DNA from 2 places in the Mucilaginibacter yixingensis genome. Region 1 is predicted to be linked to the other one. Evidence: riboswitches for the same ligand, from Rfam matches in the RefSeq annotation. Region 1 holds a riboswitch; the other holds the start of a gene.
The links. Region 1 has a riboswitch for cobalamin ahead of ABZR88_RS15040 (hypothetical protein). Riboswitches for the same ligand answer to the same signal wherever they lie in the genome.
Positions count from the first base shown of each region.

Region 2: linked by a shared signal. The riboswitch ahead of ABZR88_RS05750 (TonB-dependent receptor) and the one ahead of ABZR88_RS15040 (hypothetical protein) in region 1 are both predicted to bind cobalamin.

Region 1 is NZ_CP160205.1:3,726,449-3,734,551, forward strand. It holds gene ABZR88_RS15015 (glycoside hydrolase family 28 protein) at 1-1,294, shown strand, start outside; gene ABZR88_RS15020 (TraR/DksA C4-type zinc finger protein) at 1,531-1,920, shown strand; gene ABZR88_RS15025 (DUF1398 domain-containing protein) at 2,115-2,516, shown strand; gene ABZR88_RS15030 (DUF5074 domain-containing protein) at 2,679-4,007, opposite strand; gene ABZR88_RS15035 (cell surface protein) at 4,030-4,911, opposite strand; gene ABZR88_RS15040 (hypothetical protein) at 4,892-5,098, opposite strand; cobalamin riboswitch at 5,196-5,395, opposite strand; gene ABZR88_RS15045 (hypothetical protein) at 6,090-7,145, shown strand; gene ABZR88_RS15050 (glycosyltransferase family protein) at 7,159-7,986, shown strand; gene ABZR88_RS15055 (transketolase) at 7,992-8,103, shown strand, end outside.
Region 2 is NZ_CP160205.1:1,396,387-1,404,489, reverse strand. It holds gene ABZR88_RS05760 (nitronate monooxygenase family protein) at 1-318, shown strand, start outside; gene ABZR88_RS05755 (YncE family protein) at 500-1,657, opposite strand; gene ABZR88_RS05750 (TonB-dependent receptor) at 1,654-3,690, opposite strand; cobalamin riboswitch at 3,795-3,995, opposite strand; gene ABZR88_RS05745 (Gfo/Idh/MocA family protein) at 4,303-5,658, shown strand; gene ABZR88_RS05740 (PmoA family protein) at 5,670-6,710, shown strand; gene ABZR88_RS05735 (sugar phosphate isomerase/epimerase) at 6,873-7,757, shown strand.

The DNA of each region.
Region 1 (8,103 bases):
CATCCCCGCAGGGGCCTGGAAAACCGGACGCATTGCGCTGAAAAGCAACGTTAACCTGCACCTGGATGAGGGCGCTGAATTACAGTTTAGTGCCGATGTGGAAGATTACCGGCCAGCAGTTTTTTCGCTGAGCGAGGGCGTGGAAGTAATGTCGTTAGGCGCCATGATCTACGCGAACGAACAACAGAACATTGCCGTAACCGGCAAAGGCAAAATTATTGGCCCCGGCGATGGTACGGTTAAAAGACAAGTAATGAAAGGCGGTGTGGTAGAGAACGTAGTGTCTGCCAATAAGCCTGTGGCCGAGCGTGTTTATGAAGGCTACAACGGCAGCCCTATCTTTTTGCCGATGTGTATCTCACCTATTAACTGCAAAAATGTTTATATAGAGGGTGTTACCATTAACAATACCCTGTTCTGGAATATTGTACCGATTTATTGTGATGGCGTGATTATTCGCGGTATAACGGTAAACTCTACCGGCAATGGCCGCACGGATGGTATAGACGTGCAATCATCGCGCAACGTACTGGTAGAATATTGTACCCTAAGCAACGGCGACGATTGCTTTACCATTAAAGGTGGCCGTAATGAAGACGGGATGCGCGTAAACAGGCCTTGCGAGAACATTGTGGTGCGCTATTGCCTGTCAAAAAAAGGCGTGGGCGCCGTTACCTGTGGCAGCGAAACAGCCGGTATGATCAGAAACCTGTATGTGCACGATTGTGTGTTTAATGGCACCAGCGTAGGCATGTCATTCAAAACCCGCAGACCACGTGGTGGCGGCGGCGATAACCTGATCTACGAGCGCATTCGTTTAAATGTACCCGGCGACGCCTTCCGCTTTGATATGCTGGGTGGCCGTGCTTATGTAGGTGAGCTGGCAGATCGCCTGCCGGTGCGCCCGATCAATAAGCTGACACCGGTTTACCGCAACATCACCGCTAAAGATATTGTGGTAGATAATGCCAACTATTTCCTGAACATTAAAGGTATCCCAGAATCGCCGGTAACAAACTTGAAGGTGGAGAACGTGGAGATCAACTGTAAATCGCTCATCAAGGCCAGTGACTTGACCAACGTATTGATTAAAAACACCACCGTGCACACTAAAGACACGCTCATTACCGTGCTTGATGGCCGCAACATTACTTTTGATCATGTAAAAATTGATAACCCCAACAAGCAGGTAACCACCCTGGTTGACGGTCCGCAGGCAGATAACATTCGCTTTATTGATTGTACGCCGGCTAAACCGAAAAACTGGGCACAAGCCAGCTGGCTTAAGAAATAATTCTGAACCAGGATTTTAAGATTTTTAGAATTTACGGAATAGCGTGTTCCGGATCAGATCTATAGAGCCACAAATTTGTGGCTCTTTTTTTTATACTTCGCTACCGCTGTATGACAAATAGCTATAAAAATCATCAGCGTTAATAGTTATCTATTTTATCACCCTAAAACTCATCAAATTGACTTTTAAGTGAGCAAAACGGTAAAACCATTCGCTGTATCTCGTGTTTAGGGAGCATGAATGATCAAAATACAGCGCAAAATACCTTCCGTTATTCAGACAAGGCCCTGGAAAACTTTAAGCAACTGATCTTATCAAAAATTGCGGCCGCCAGGCAGGATATGGAATCGCTGCTGGCATCGGTAAGCAATAGCGAAAACGGTGGTAGCGATGATGGCGGTGCCTACCAATCGCTGGAAGATGGCTCGGCTACGCTGGAAAAAGAAACCATGTACCAAATGGCTGCCCGTCAAAAACAATTCATTAACCAACTGGAGGCTGCACTTGGGCGCATTGAAAATAAAACCTATGGCATTTGCCGTGTAACTGGCAACCTTATACCTAAAGAACGCCTGATGGCCGTGCCGCACACCACGCTAAGCATGGAAGCCAAGCAAAAGCAATAAATTGATTGCCGTTAGCTTTAGTCGACGGATTATGACACAACATCATATAAATGGCTTTAGTCTAACCATCAAGCGTTGGGGGCTAAAGCCTTTATATTGTCACCACATGGCCGCCCCATAAATGAGGCGGCCATGAATTTTGACGAAAACCAATCTGCAAAACCGCTATCTTAGACAACAGCAGCAACAAACACATGTTTACCTTAGAGCAACTAAAAGCGGCACACGCCAAAGTAAAAAGCGGAGCAGACTTTCCGCGCTACATTCAAGAAATTAAGGCATTAGGACTGATCACCTACGTTTATAACCTTGCCGATGGTTCTACCACCTATTACGGTGCAAATGGCCACCAGGTGAGTGCCCCAGCCATCTACCCGCCCAAAACTATCAATTCAGAAGCCCTGGCAGATCAGCTTCGCTATACCATCGCCATTCATCAGCAGGGACAAACTGATTTCCTTACCTTCTGCACCCAGGCCGCAGCGTCTGGGGTGAAACAATGGGTAATTGATACGGTACAGATGGCCTGTATTTATCAAGATGTTAACGGTAATAACATGGTGATTGAGCCAATACCGGAAGAGGATTATATTTAACAGAAAAACCATTGCTCGTAAGCAATGGCTTTTCTGTTAATAAAAAGACTGTCATCTCGACCAACGGGAGAGATCTTTTCAGAGCGATAAGACGGGATGCAAAAATCGAAAAGATCCCTCCCGCTCCTCGCAATGACAAGTTTGGTTTAGTAATCCTATCCCCTAAAACACCAGTTGCGCCGGGAAATAATACCCGGTATAACTCAGATCTTTTTTCAAAGCGCCGGTAGCGGCATCATAAAAGTTCAGATCATCAACAGCGTAATTGGTGCCAAAGCCCGATTTTACCGTGGTTACCAATACCTGATTCTTAACAGGGTCAAAACCAACGCCTGAACCATACAACTCTTTGCCTGCATCAATAGTGATAAACGGATTGGTGAACGACGAGGCATTGCCATCGGTATATTTATAAATAGTAGTAGCACCGCTAAAAGAACCATTTTTGGCAAGATAGATAGCATTCTCTTTGGTAGACGCTGCGATAGAACCCGGGTGCCATGCTGCCCATGAACCATAAACGGTAAACGGAACCGTGATGGTAGTAACGTTAGCTGTAGCCGGATCGATCTTTAATAATGACGTACCTCCTGCTGCCCAGACCGAGCCATCTGGCGTGCGGGCAAAACCTACCAGGATACCTGCTACAGTTTTTACTACCGAGTAATCGGCGGCATTTAATACAACCAGCCCTTGCGTAGCCGAAATAACGAAAAGGTAGTTACCGGCTTTAACAATATCGCCAATCTGGCCTGATATAGTGCTGATCTTGGTGCCCACGGTCATGCTGCTCAAATCCAACGGATAGATACCTGAACCTGATGTAACGAGTGCGTGCGTGTTATCCAACCCCACAAAAGCGCGCCAGTCTGATGTTGATGCAGCCGCTACACGACCGGTTTCTTTCAAACTATAACGATCCATAGCTACCAGCGGACCATGCGCTTTGGTCAACAGGTAAATCTTATCGTTAAACACGGTTGCAAACTCCACAGTTGAGGTAGCCGGGTTCAGATCTTTATCAGGGTTCTCTTTGGTAAACACGCTATCTTCTTTCGTGCCGGTATCATAACGATAAAAACTCAGCGAGCCGGTACCGTGCCCAAACCAGCCCTCGTTGGCTATGAAGAAACCGTTTTCATATTTTCCGTAAACGTGGATGGTGTATTTACTGGTGGTGGTGCCGCCGGCATTGGTAGCTGCAAAATTAATCTGCACATCGCCGCGGGTATCAGGAGTATAGGTAAAAGTAGAGTCGGTGCCTTTTTGGGTGCCGTTGACGGTCCAGCTATAGGTTACGCCGGTTTTGGCAGCCAGCTTTGGGTGCAGGGTGATGGCTTTGCCTACGGTTGCGGTGTCCAGTCCGTTCTTGGTTAGCGTAACAGCGGGTTTGTCAGGCAACAGGTCCTGATTTTTCTTACAGGCTGCTGCGGTCATCAATATCAGGGCTGATAAAAAGATGGCGGCCTTGTTGTTGTTCAATTGTTTCATGTTTAATAATATATGTGTTTGATTATTTCTTCAATAAGCTCAGATCGGCAGCGCCCGTAAACTCGGTTGATTGCTCGCCCAACCAGCCCATGTTGGCCAGTATGCCGGTTTGCACTTTTATAAAGTCGATACCTTTCAGATTGGCCTTGTTGCCCTTTGCGTCAATAGCAGTGGCGATGTCTATCTGGTCGCCCCCTGCGCTGTTATCGCCATAGCCATAATCAAAAGAGGCACTGGTAATAAAGCTGGGGTTACTCATATTGATATTAGTTGACGGCAGCAGCGTGCCGGTGTAAGTAACCGTATTGCTTTTGATGCCTTTGGGATAATAGGCCTGTGTATGGAACACGTTGGTTTGCACCACGCCGGTTTTACCCTGATTGTCTTTCCACGGCACGCTGCAGGTATCGCAAGCCGGGCGGGTGTAGGTAACGCTGTAGTTGCGGATGTAGCCGGGTTTAAAATAGGCGCTGCCCTGTATCTCGTACCAGGTATCATCAGCCTTGCCGTTGCCGTTGGTGTCTTGCATCACCCAGATCACAGCGGGCTCGGCAAATGAGGCAAAGGCATTACCGTAAACAATAAAGTCGGCCTGGCCGTCGCGGTCCATTACGGTGTGGTCAAAGCCAACAGTAATATAACCGCCCCAGGCGCCCAGGCTTACCAGTCCCTGGATAGTTTTTAGGGTACCGGTGGCGGCGGTGGTATCAGAAATTGTGGTGTTGACGAATTGTCCTGGTGCCGGGTTAAACTCAATCAGTTGCGTTACATAGGCGTTGCTTTGGGCCGTGGTTGGGCGAATGGTAGATAAAGCGGCGTCATCAGCCTTATCTTTTTTACAGGCTGCAAAAAGGCTGGCTGCTAATACGATAGCGAGTAAGGCATTAAGTTGATGTGTTTTCATGATTGTATGTGGGGTTAATGGATAAATGCGCTGGGGTGGAAATAGCTTGGGCGGGAAATAAAGACGGGAAGGCCGGTACCGCGCGGAGTTTGCGCAGCAGCAAGTGACCGCCGTTGGGTAACGACGGCAAACAAGAAAGATGCAGACAGTAAACGCCACAGCGTTTAGCCAGTACCAATGATTTCATGCGTGTTGTGAGTTTGTGCCCACAGCAAACAGAAAGACATCACTAAAAAATGATAATACACTACGGTATGCTCATTCCAGCTTCAATCCCCGAAAGCTATGAATTATAGTGCTGTGGCAGGTCTTCTGACTTGCTTCCCCTCGGCCCGGTCTTCCCGCCGCCTTTCGGCAACAGTGACCATTATTGAATGGGCCTTGGTTTTTTAGAAGCTTACAGCTGCGGGACAGTTCCGGATTCTCACCGGATTCCCTTTTAATCCCGATCGTGAGTTCGGGAACCAAAAGCGCTGCAAAGGTAGGGTATTTGGGGATGAAATGGAAGTAGATATGTATAACCCATAATTGCCAGCTTTGTCATGCTGAGGAACGAAGCATCTCTGAGGACCATCCTATTTGCTCATCCACAGAGATACTTCGCTATCGCTCAGTATGACAAGTTAAAAAAGGATGTCATGCTGAGCCCCGTCGAAGCACGGTGGGAGGGCCTCTCCGCGCAAGTCTTCGACAAGCTCAGACTGACAGCCCTCTCGTTTGTCATTTCACTTTTATAGTCCACTGCTGGGATTCTAATATTCAGTATGACATATTCACTTGAGCTTCAATCAATCTCCTTTCTTATTAACTAACCTTAAACCCGCTGTAAACAGCGCCTTTATTTATTGTTGTGATGTTAAATATTTATTCAACCAACCTTAACATAGCACATGTTTTTACAAGCTAATGACGGAGACACACGCACTACATCAACAAGCTAATAATCAATTATTTAATCAAATAATTTACACTTATTAAACACTAACTGAACGCTTATTTTTCAATTGTTTAATATTAGCCTATACTGATTAATGATTAATTAATTCAGGCTTCGCATTATCTAAAAACGGCTACTCTACTTTTAAAACTATCAAACATTCTGTTCTTACACCGGGGCAAAAAGCAATAAAAAGCCAGACCCGGTTCGGTTAGAAAATTGATTTGTTTTAATCCATTTCATGCAGAAAATTCTGTTTATCACAGGCTCCCTCAACCAGACCTCTCAGATGCACCAGATTGCCGATGAGTTGCCTGAGTACGACTGCTGGTTTAGCCAGCTTTTCACCGATTCGCCGGTAGTAAATAAGCTTATCCGCCGCACATCGCTGTTAAACAGCACCATATTGGCGGGCAATTTCAAGCTTAATTCAGAGCGTTACCTGCGCAAGCATGGCCTGCAAATTGACTATGCCGCCCGTCGTAATGATTATGATCTGATAGTCTACTGCAGCGATATGATCATCCCGCCCCGCATGCGCGACACCAAGACCATCTGGGTGCAGGAAGGCATGACCGACCGCTACACGCCCGTAAGCCATATTGTAAAAGCTACCGGGTTACCATCATTCTTAACCGGTAATACCTCGCTCAACGGCTCATCCAACATTTGCGATGTGTACTGCGCGGCCTCTAATGGTTATAAAGACTATTTCGCCAAAAACGGTACAGACCGCCGCAAGATTGCCGTGACCGGCATGCCTAACTATGATAACGTTGCCCAGTTTCTGAATAACGATTTCCCTCACCGCGACTATGTAATGGTAGCCACTACCGATATGCGCGAGACCTACCGCTATGAAAACCGCCCCGCCTTTATTAAAGAAGCGGTGAAAATTGCTGGCGGCAGGCAACTGCTGTTCAAGCTGCACCCAAACGAAGTGGTAGATCGTGCGGTAGCCGAGATCAAAAAACACGCTCCGGCTGGTACACTTATTTATAGCAGCGGCAACACCAACCACATGATTGCCAATTGCAGCGAGCTGATTACGCAATACTCAACCGTTGTTTATACCGGCATCATTCTGGGCAAAAAAGTGCACTCGTGGTTTGATGTCAATCAGCTTAACCGGCTGGCGCCACTGCAAAACGGCGGACAATCGGCCCGAAACATTGCCAGCGTGTGCCGCGCATTTATGATGCACAAGGGCAACAAGCAAAGCTTTAATCCAAGTGCCGCACTACAACAATACAACAACCTACCGCTGCCAGAAGAAGAAATGCTGATGGTAAGCTGAAAAACATAAAGTTATGCCTAAAAAAATTGTAATAGTGGTTCAGGCGCGCATGTCGTCAAGCCGTTTGCCGGGGAAGGTGATGATGCCTGTTCTGGGTAAAAGCCTGCTGGCGCAAATGGTAAGACGTTTGCTGATGATCCGCCATACGGCAACCGTGGTTATTGCCACCTCGCAGGAAGCCGAAGACGATATTATTGAACAGGAGGCCCACAAGCTGAAGGTTGCCTGCTACCGTGGCAGCCTGGATAATTTGCTGGACCGCCACTACGAGGTAGGTGAACTTTACAATGCCGAACTGGTGGTAAAGATCCCGTCAGACTGCCCGCTGATTGATCCGCGCATTATTGATCAGACGCTGAGCTACTACTTTGATCACAAGAACCAGTTCGATTATGTGAGCAACCTGCATCCGGCTACCTGGCCCGACGGTAATGATGTGGAAGTAATGACCATGGACTGCCTCAATAACGCCTGGGAAAACGCTACCCGCCAGCTGGAGCTAGAGCATACCACGCCATACATCTGGGAAAACCCTGACAAGTTCCGCATTGGTAACCTGACCTGGGAAACTGGCCTGGACTACTCCATGTCGCACCGTTTCACCATTGATTACGAGGCCGACTATCAATTCGTCAAACGTGTTTTTGAAGAACTGTATCCAAAGGCAGAGGATTTCTCTTGTCAGGATATCCTCGATCTGTTAGAACGCAAACCCGAGATCTACGAACTGAACAGCCAATACGCCGGCGTGAACTGGTACCGCCATCACCTTGACGAACTCAGAACCGTTGGTACAGACCAAACCAAAGATGCCCCTGAAACCGCTATTGAACTTATTTAAACTGAATGGACTCAACTCAAAACTATAATCCGGAACAACTAACGGCTACCGCATTTAAGGTGCGCGAGCATATCATCCGCATGTCTACAGATGGCGGTTGTTTTATTGGCGCTTCGC
Region 2 (8,103 bases), 2.3 Mb from region 1:
GCTTTGCCGGCGCATCGTAAAGCGCTGTTCTCTGAGGCCGCTAAATACACCATGCTGTCCAGGGCGTTTACCGGCAGGCTCGGTCGCGGGTTAAGTACCCAGATGGCTAAGGATGTGGTGGGTAAAGAAAGTCAGATCCTGCCTTTCCCCTTACAAACCACTTTTATGTCTCCCCTGCGCAAAGCCGCACTCGATCAGCAAAAGCATGATATGGTGCTATTTTGGGGCGGGCAGATTACTCCGCTGCTTAAACATACTAAGGCTAAAGAATTGATGCAGGCGCTGATTGAAGAAAGTAATCAGTATATGGGTAGTTGATAATCTTGAATGCGAATAAGTTCAATAATTTATACCTCTTGTCATTGCGAGGAATGCGTAGGCTTGTGAAAGAGCATGACGAAGCAATCTCGTCGCAGGACTAATGCAAGCGAAGAGATTGCTTCGCGCTCAGTTCTGCCCCGCGGCCCTGCTCGCAATGACAAGTTTTTTAATTTCCTTTTTAGAACCCGCTCAATCTGGTTCGTGTAAAAACAATATGCCCCGGTATATCGCCCGTCTCTGCGTCCCACTTATACTTGCCCTGCGGCGTAAAACAGTAAATACGACCAGGGGTTATATAATCCTTGGCATCGGTCACAAAAATCTCTTTGGTTTCTGGATTGATGGCAATGCCGTATGGGATGACAATCTTCTTATCGGTACCATCTGTAATAAAATTGCGCGTTACCACAGTCTTGCTTTGGGTGTTAATAATGGCATAACTAATGGCATTGCTATTGGTTACATAACTCCATTGGGTGCTGTATACGTAGATAGAGTCGCCACTTACCGTCAGATTGCTGGCGGGCAGGTTCAGCACATCAGATACCTGGTCTGACGAGTTGATGACGTAAGTATTTGAAGGAATGGTTTTATAATCGCCGCGAGAGGTAACATACAAATTGCCGTGTCCGTCAGGCTTAATATGATCCAGGTTAATGCCGACAATAATCTTCTTCGTCTCCTTAAAAGCACTCAGATCAATTACCGAAACGGTGTTATCATAATTGGGCACCCGGTACCCTCCCGAATTAGCCACATAAAGTTTATTATCCCGAATGGCCATTTCCTCCGGCTGATAACCCACCACACAGGTATCGCGCACCTTCAGTGTAGCAGTATCTATCCGGGCCACATAACCCAACCGCGAGTTAGGATCAATCAGCACCGGACCAGCGTATGAGCTCACGTATGCATAACCCTTATCAAAAGCCAGATACCGGCAATTAGGTACCGTAATGGTAGCAATGTGTTTGGCGGTCTTTACATCCATCACCTCGATCAGGTTAGATACGTTGATGACCGCATACAACTTACTGCCATAGATCTGGATATCGTTACCCACATCGCCCAACTCTTTCACCACGTTGGGATTACGCGATGGATAGATGTTTTTGGAATATTTCCCGCTGGGATAATCGTAATAGTCAATGGTGGCTTTGTTGCTGCCCATGTTGCCTTCGTTCAGCAGAAAGAAACCTTTAATGGTACCATCGTCTGTCCCACCAGATACCTGGGTGGTGGTTGGTTGCTGTATGGGGTCATTGCCTTTGCGGCAACTGGTTGAGATAATGGCAAACGCTAAAATGCAGAGTGCCGCAATATTTAAGTTTTTCATAGATTCATTTGGATAATCAGCCTGATGTTGGTGCCCGGCATGGGGTAGCTCTGCACCACCTCATATTGCTGGTTGAGCAGGTTATTGATCTCAGCCGAGAGTCTGAATTGTTTGCCTGATAGTTGCAGTGTGCGCGTCAAAGCAATATCGTGCGTGTAAAACGGTGGATGATAGTTTTCGGGGATGTTGGCAATGGCATCATACCGCTCGCCCGTATAGATGTAGCTGTAATTCACGTTCCATTTTCCGTAAGACAGATTCATCACCACAGAACCGCTGTTCCAGGGCTCATAAGGTATCTGTCCGCCGTAATACGGACTGACAACATCGGTAAAATCCTGCGCCCGCTGATAGGTGTAACTGAGTCGCGTACTCAACAGCAGTTTTGCCGATAAAGCCCAGTTACCTTGCGCGCTCACATCAATCCCCCTGATTTTTACATACCCCAGGTTAATCATCGTCCACCGGTATTGGTTGGTAGTAGGCACAGCGATGATTTTGTTTTGTACCTGGTTGTAATAGCCATCAACCTGCAGTTCGATTGATCGAAGCGCGCCATCGTTAAACATACGCTCCCAACGGAAGCCCAGGTCATATTGGGTGGTATATTCTGGCTTGAGGTTAATGTTGCCGATGAAAGTATAGTAAAGATCATTCAACGTAGGCATCCTAAAAATGCGTTTGTAAAAAGCACGAACGCTAAAAGCACTGTCGGCAAGCGGGCGCCAGGCGGCAATAAGCGATGGTGTGAGTTGTTGCGTATTACCCGCCGCACTGTTAACCACGCGAGTAGTCTCGTGCACAAAAGTTTCCAATAACGAGCCTTGCAGTTGTACTCTACCGAGATTGATGGTAGTTGCCAATGCTGTTAAAGAAGTGTAGCGCGTGGGGTAAACAAAATCTACCAGATCGGCATTCAACTTGTTCCACATGCCATCCTCTGAGAGATTAACATACCAATGCGGTGTAATTTGAAACAAGTTGGCGGCAGACAGATAAACCTCCTGCTGCCGGAAATGATTATTGATGTAAAGCGTACTTACATCCAGTCGTGGGTCCGACAGATAATGCAGGTAATCATAAGCATACTTCGCGCTCAGCCTAAGACTATATAAGCTACTGAATTTCTTTTGATATGCTGATTGCACAAAGAAGTTGTCATCCCACTGCCTATCCTGATGAACCAGGTTGGTATCGCTACGCACCACCGCACCGGGATAGCCACGGCCAGAGTTATAGAAATACAGCTTTGTGCTCCACTCGCCATCTTTAACACGACCGAATAACCCACCCTCTAACCGCAACGCCCGCACATCGCCGTTTTGACGGGTCTGTGTGGTATCATATCCGCCGGCTTTGGCATAAATAAATTTATAGCGACCGTTGGTGTACAGGTACTCAGCGTTAAAGGATGTGGATAGAGAATCCCGCAATTGGTGTTCCCAAAGCACTGACGGATTAGCCAACCCGAATGAGCCGGTTTTAAAAGCAAACTGGTAGTTATCCTTTTTATCGTCCTCAAACTTCGGCACCCGTGTAGTGAGGTAAATAGCCGATGCGGATGAAAAATCTTTTGCCGGTTGAAAAATGGCACTCTTTTGGCCGTTGTAAAGCGAGATGGCTTCCATATTATCCAGCGAGAACCGCCCCAGGTCAACCACCCCATTTTGGGCATTGCCCAATTCAATTCCATCATAAAAAACGCCCACATGCTGGGTGCCCAGGCTGCGCACGTTTACGGTTTTCAGTCCGCCGATGCCGCCATAATCTTTCACCTGCACACCCGAGAAATAGCGCACAGCATCGGCCACAGAATGAGTGCTCAAATCTTTTAATTGTTGCCCTGATAGCGTTTGCACCGGGATCATATCTTTCTCCTGATTTTTGCGTAAACCCTTAACCTGCACTTCTTTTAAGTGCTGCTTTCGCAGAGTATCGGTTTTGGTAGTATCGCGTTTTTGGGCACGCGCAGAGGCAATTCCCATCGGCAGGAACAGCAGCAATAAACACACAGAGCGCCAGGCAGGCTTCATCTTTTTGGGTAGATTTTAGCGTATAGCCGCAGGCAGAAAAAAGGCAAAAGAATAAAGAGACACCGAAAAGTATCGCTATTCCAGCTTCAATCCCCGAAAGCTATGAATAATGTTAAAGCTATGGCAGGTCTTCTGACTTTGCTTCCTCCAGGTAGTCCGGTCTTCCCACGCGCCGGCGGCGCACAGTGACCATTAGAATGGACTTGGTTAACAGAAGCTTACAGCTGCGGGACAGTCGCGGATTTACACCGTGTTCCCTTTTAATCCCGGGCGTAAAACCGGGAACCAAAAGCAGGGCGAAGATAGGGTTTTTGTTGATAGAAGGACATCTCAATTTTGTCATTGCGAGGAATAGCGGAGGTCGTGTTATGGGATGACGAAGCAATCTCGTCGCATGATTAAGCGTGAGACGAGATTGCTTCGTCGTTCCTCCTCGCAATGACAATAGTTTAGGCCGCAATCAAGACTTCTGAACTCAACCCCACTTTATATCATCATTGTTACGCTTGTAATTGATTTTCAATTTCTATATTTTCATCAATAATGGCCGGGGTCCTAAAGCCGGTATAAACCAATTTCCTTTATTATCTATTAAAACCTATCAAAAAGAAGATGGAACAATCTCGCCGTACATTTATCAGGCAGGCCGCCTTAGCTGGCGCCGGTATAATGCTGGCCAAAAATGGCTTCAGCGCAAAAAGCTACAAACGCATTATTGGTGCTAATGACCGTGTGCGTGTGGGTGTAGTGGGTTTTTCAGACCGTCACCGCAGCTCGCACATGCCTGCATTTATGAATCACGCCAAAGAACTCAATTTTGAGGTAGTAGGCGTTTCAGACATCTGGAAGCTACGCCGCGAGCAGGGTGCCGCCATGTGGAAGGATAAAATGCAGAACGATGTAAAAGCCTTTCGCAACAATGAAGAAATGTACGACAGTAAAGCGGTTGACGCCGTGTTCATCTCCACCGCCGATTTCCAGCACGCCCGCCATTGCGCCGAAGCCGTAAAAGCCGGCTGCGATGCCTACGTAGAAAAACCGTTTGCCGAAACAATGGAGGATGCCCGCTACGCACTCAAAGCGGTAAAAGAATCGGGTAAGATTGTGCAGATCGGCTCGCAGCGCCGCAGTGGTTCTAACTACCATGCCGCTGCAGATTTTATTAAATCGGGCAAATTTGGCCCTATTACCATGGTAGAGCTGACCTGGAACGTAAATCAACCCGGTCGCTGGCGCCGTCCTGACCTGCTTGATAAATTAAAAGAAGAAGACACCGATTGGAAACGCTGGTTAATGAACCGCCCTTACGAGGCTTTTGACCCACGTAAATACCTGGAGTTCCGTTTGTTCTGGCCGTACTCATCTGGCCTGGCCGGGCAATGGATGAGCCACCAGATTGATACCGTGCATTGGTTTAGCGGTCTGGCACACCCGCGCAGCGTGGTTGCCAATGGCGGCATTTACCAGTGGAAAGATGGCCGACGCAACTGGGATACCATTTTTGCCGCGTTTGATTACGGTCCGCTGGACGATCTATCAAGCGGTTTTCAGGTAACCTTTGGCTCGCGCATGCACAACGGCGACGAGCATCCGGCAGAGATCTACTACTCAAACGGCGGCGAGCTGAATCTCAACACCAATACTGTATCCCCTAAAGGCGGCCTGACCGAAAAGATGGCTGCAGCCATGGGTATGAAAGCCAACCTGCTGCCCGAAGTAAAACTGCCGAATAACGAAGCGGTAGTAGCATCGGCCAATACCGGTGGCGATATTTTAACCTCTAACCACGTGCGCAACTGGATGGAGTGCGTGCGCAGCCGCCAGCAACCTCATGCCCCTGTTGAGGCTGGCTATAGCCACAGCATTGCCACCATTATGACCAACGCCGCCGTGCACACCGGCCAAAAAGCAACCTTTGACGAGAAAACACAGGAAGTAATGGCAGGCGGCAAAGTGTTTAAATATTGATTTTAATAACGATGAACAAATTTAAAATATTAGGCTGCGCGGCTGCCATGGCCGCGCTCAGTACCTCTGTAATGGCGCAACAAACGGTTAACCTGGTAAAATCGGCTAAGGATAAAAAAATTGATGTGATGATTGGCGGCAAGCTGTTCACCACGTTTATGTACCCCGATAGTTTGGAAAAACCGGTGCTCTATCCTATCAGCACCGCTAACGGTACGGTGGTAACTCGTGGTTTTCCGCTGAACCCGAAACCCGGCGACCCCACCGATCACCCACACCACATCGGTTTGTGGTTTAATTTTGAGAACCTGAACGGGCTCGATTTCTGGAACAACTCTTACGCTATCCCGGCGGCTAAGAAAAGTCAATATGGCTGGGTGCGTACCGATAAGATCACCGAAACCCAGAATGGCAAAACCGGCGTATTGGCTTACCACGCCAACTGGACCAACCAGGCTAAAGATGTGATACTGGAAGAAAGCACTCGTTATGAGTTTAGCGGCGATGCCAATCAACGTGTTATTGATCGTATCACTACCCTAAAAGCTGATCAGGATGCCGTGTTTAACGATGCAAAAGATGGCTTGCTGGGCCTGCGCCTGGCGCACGAATTGCAAATCCCTGCGGCTCAGGATCAAAAATTTACAGACGATAAAGGTAATGTTACCATTGTAAAAGGCGGCACCGATAAAGTAGCCAATGGCAATTACCTCACCAGCGAAGGTAAAACCGGCGACGATGCATGGAGCACCCGCGGCACCTGGTGTAAAGTATTTGGTAAAATGGGGGCTGATTCGGTGAGTATTGCCATTATAGATCATCCGCAAAACCCTAACTACCCTACCTTCTGGCACGCTCGTGGTTACGGCCTGTTTGCGGCCAATCCACTAGGCGAAAAGATTTTCACCAACGGAAAATCAGCCAAAAACCTAACATTAAAGAAAGGTGAATCAGTAACATTCAGGTATCGTGTGGTAATTAGCAATGGTGGCAAAACATTGAGTTCTGCACAGTTGAATACCATGGCAGCTAACTTTGGTAAGACTAAGTAGTTGTAATAACTTTGTCATTGCGAGGAATATGAAGGGGAAGTGTAAGGATGACGAAGCAATCTCGTCGCAGGTATAGAGCATGCGACGAGATTGCTTCGCGCTCAAACCATACTCACGGCCCTGCTCGCAATGACAATCTTCTAAATAATTAAGTGATCTGGTATGCAAAAACAAAAAAGTAAAGCATTGCTAATTGCCGGTTTATCATTACTATCAGGTGCCTGGGCCACCCGTGCGCAAGCGCAGCAAAAAGACCAACTGTTCCCTCAGGCGCCGGGCATTGTATCCTACACCTATCGCAATCAGTTTGCCAAGGATGTGCCCGCAACGTTGGACATGATAAAAGGCAATGGCATTACCGATATTGAGTTCTCCAGCCTGTTTAAACAAACGCCGGAACATCTGCGTCAGTTATTGGATGAACGCGGCTTGCATTGCTCATCTTACGGGGTAAGCTATGAAGACCTGACCACTAAAACCGACGAGGTAGCTGCGGCAGCAAAAGCGTTGGGTGCGCAATATGTCCGCGTGGCAGGCATCCCCCACACCAAGGGTAACTTTACGTTAGAGAACGCCAAACAAGCCGTAGCCGACTTTAACAAGGCAGGCAAGATACTGAAAGATAAATACGGCTTGAACTTCATTTATCATAACCATGGTTTTGAGTTTGTGCCTTACCCAGAGCAGGTGGGTACTTATTTTGATTACATCATCAGAAACACCGATTTTAAGTATGTAAACTTTGAGCTGGATATTCTATGGGCCTTCTTCCCGGGGCAAGATCCGGCTAAACTGCTCAACACCTTTGGCGAACGGTTTAAAGCACTACACCTGAAAGATCTGAAGAAAGGCGTAGCAGGCAATAACTCCGGCGGGACAGATCAAAACAATGATGTGGTTTTAGGTACCGGGCAAATCAACATCCCGGCCGTACTAAAAGCTGCGCGCAATGCCGGCGTGGAGCATTATTATATTGAAGATGAAAGCAGTGCATCTGCAGAGCAGGTACCGCAAAGCATCAAATACCTCAACAGTCTTAAAAAGTAAAGCACCTATTAAACTAAATTAAACAGAAACGGCCCCGGTAAAACACCTGGGCCGTTTTCAATTTATTTCCCTTAAAAGTTACGTGCAATAAATGTGTATTAATCTTGTTTTTAAATAATGCATAAGGGCGCCCCGTGCCCTTATGCATACTTCTTATTCAAGGAGCGGCTAACACTTTGGTTATTCGCGGGGTATTGCTCAAAGATGATAAAACAGACCAATGGTAGAAACAGCAATCGACAGAATGGGAAAATCTATAGACCAAATTGATAACCCCTCCTGTTAACCCCACAAAACCATCCACTGCCGGGCATTTTGTCGGCACTTTTAGCGCTAACGACGATTA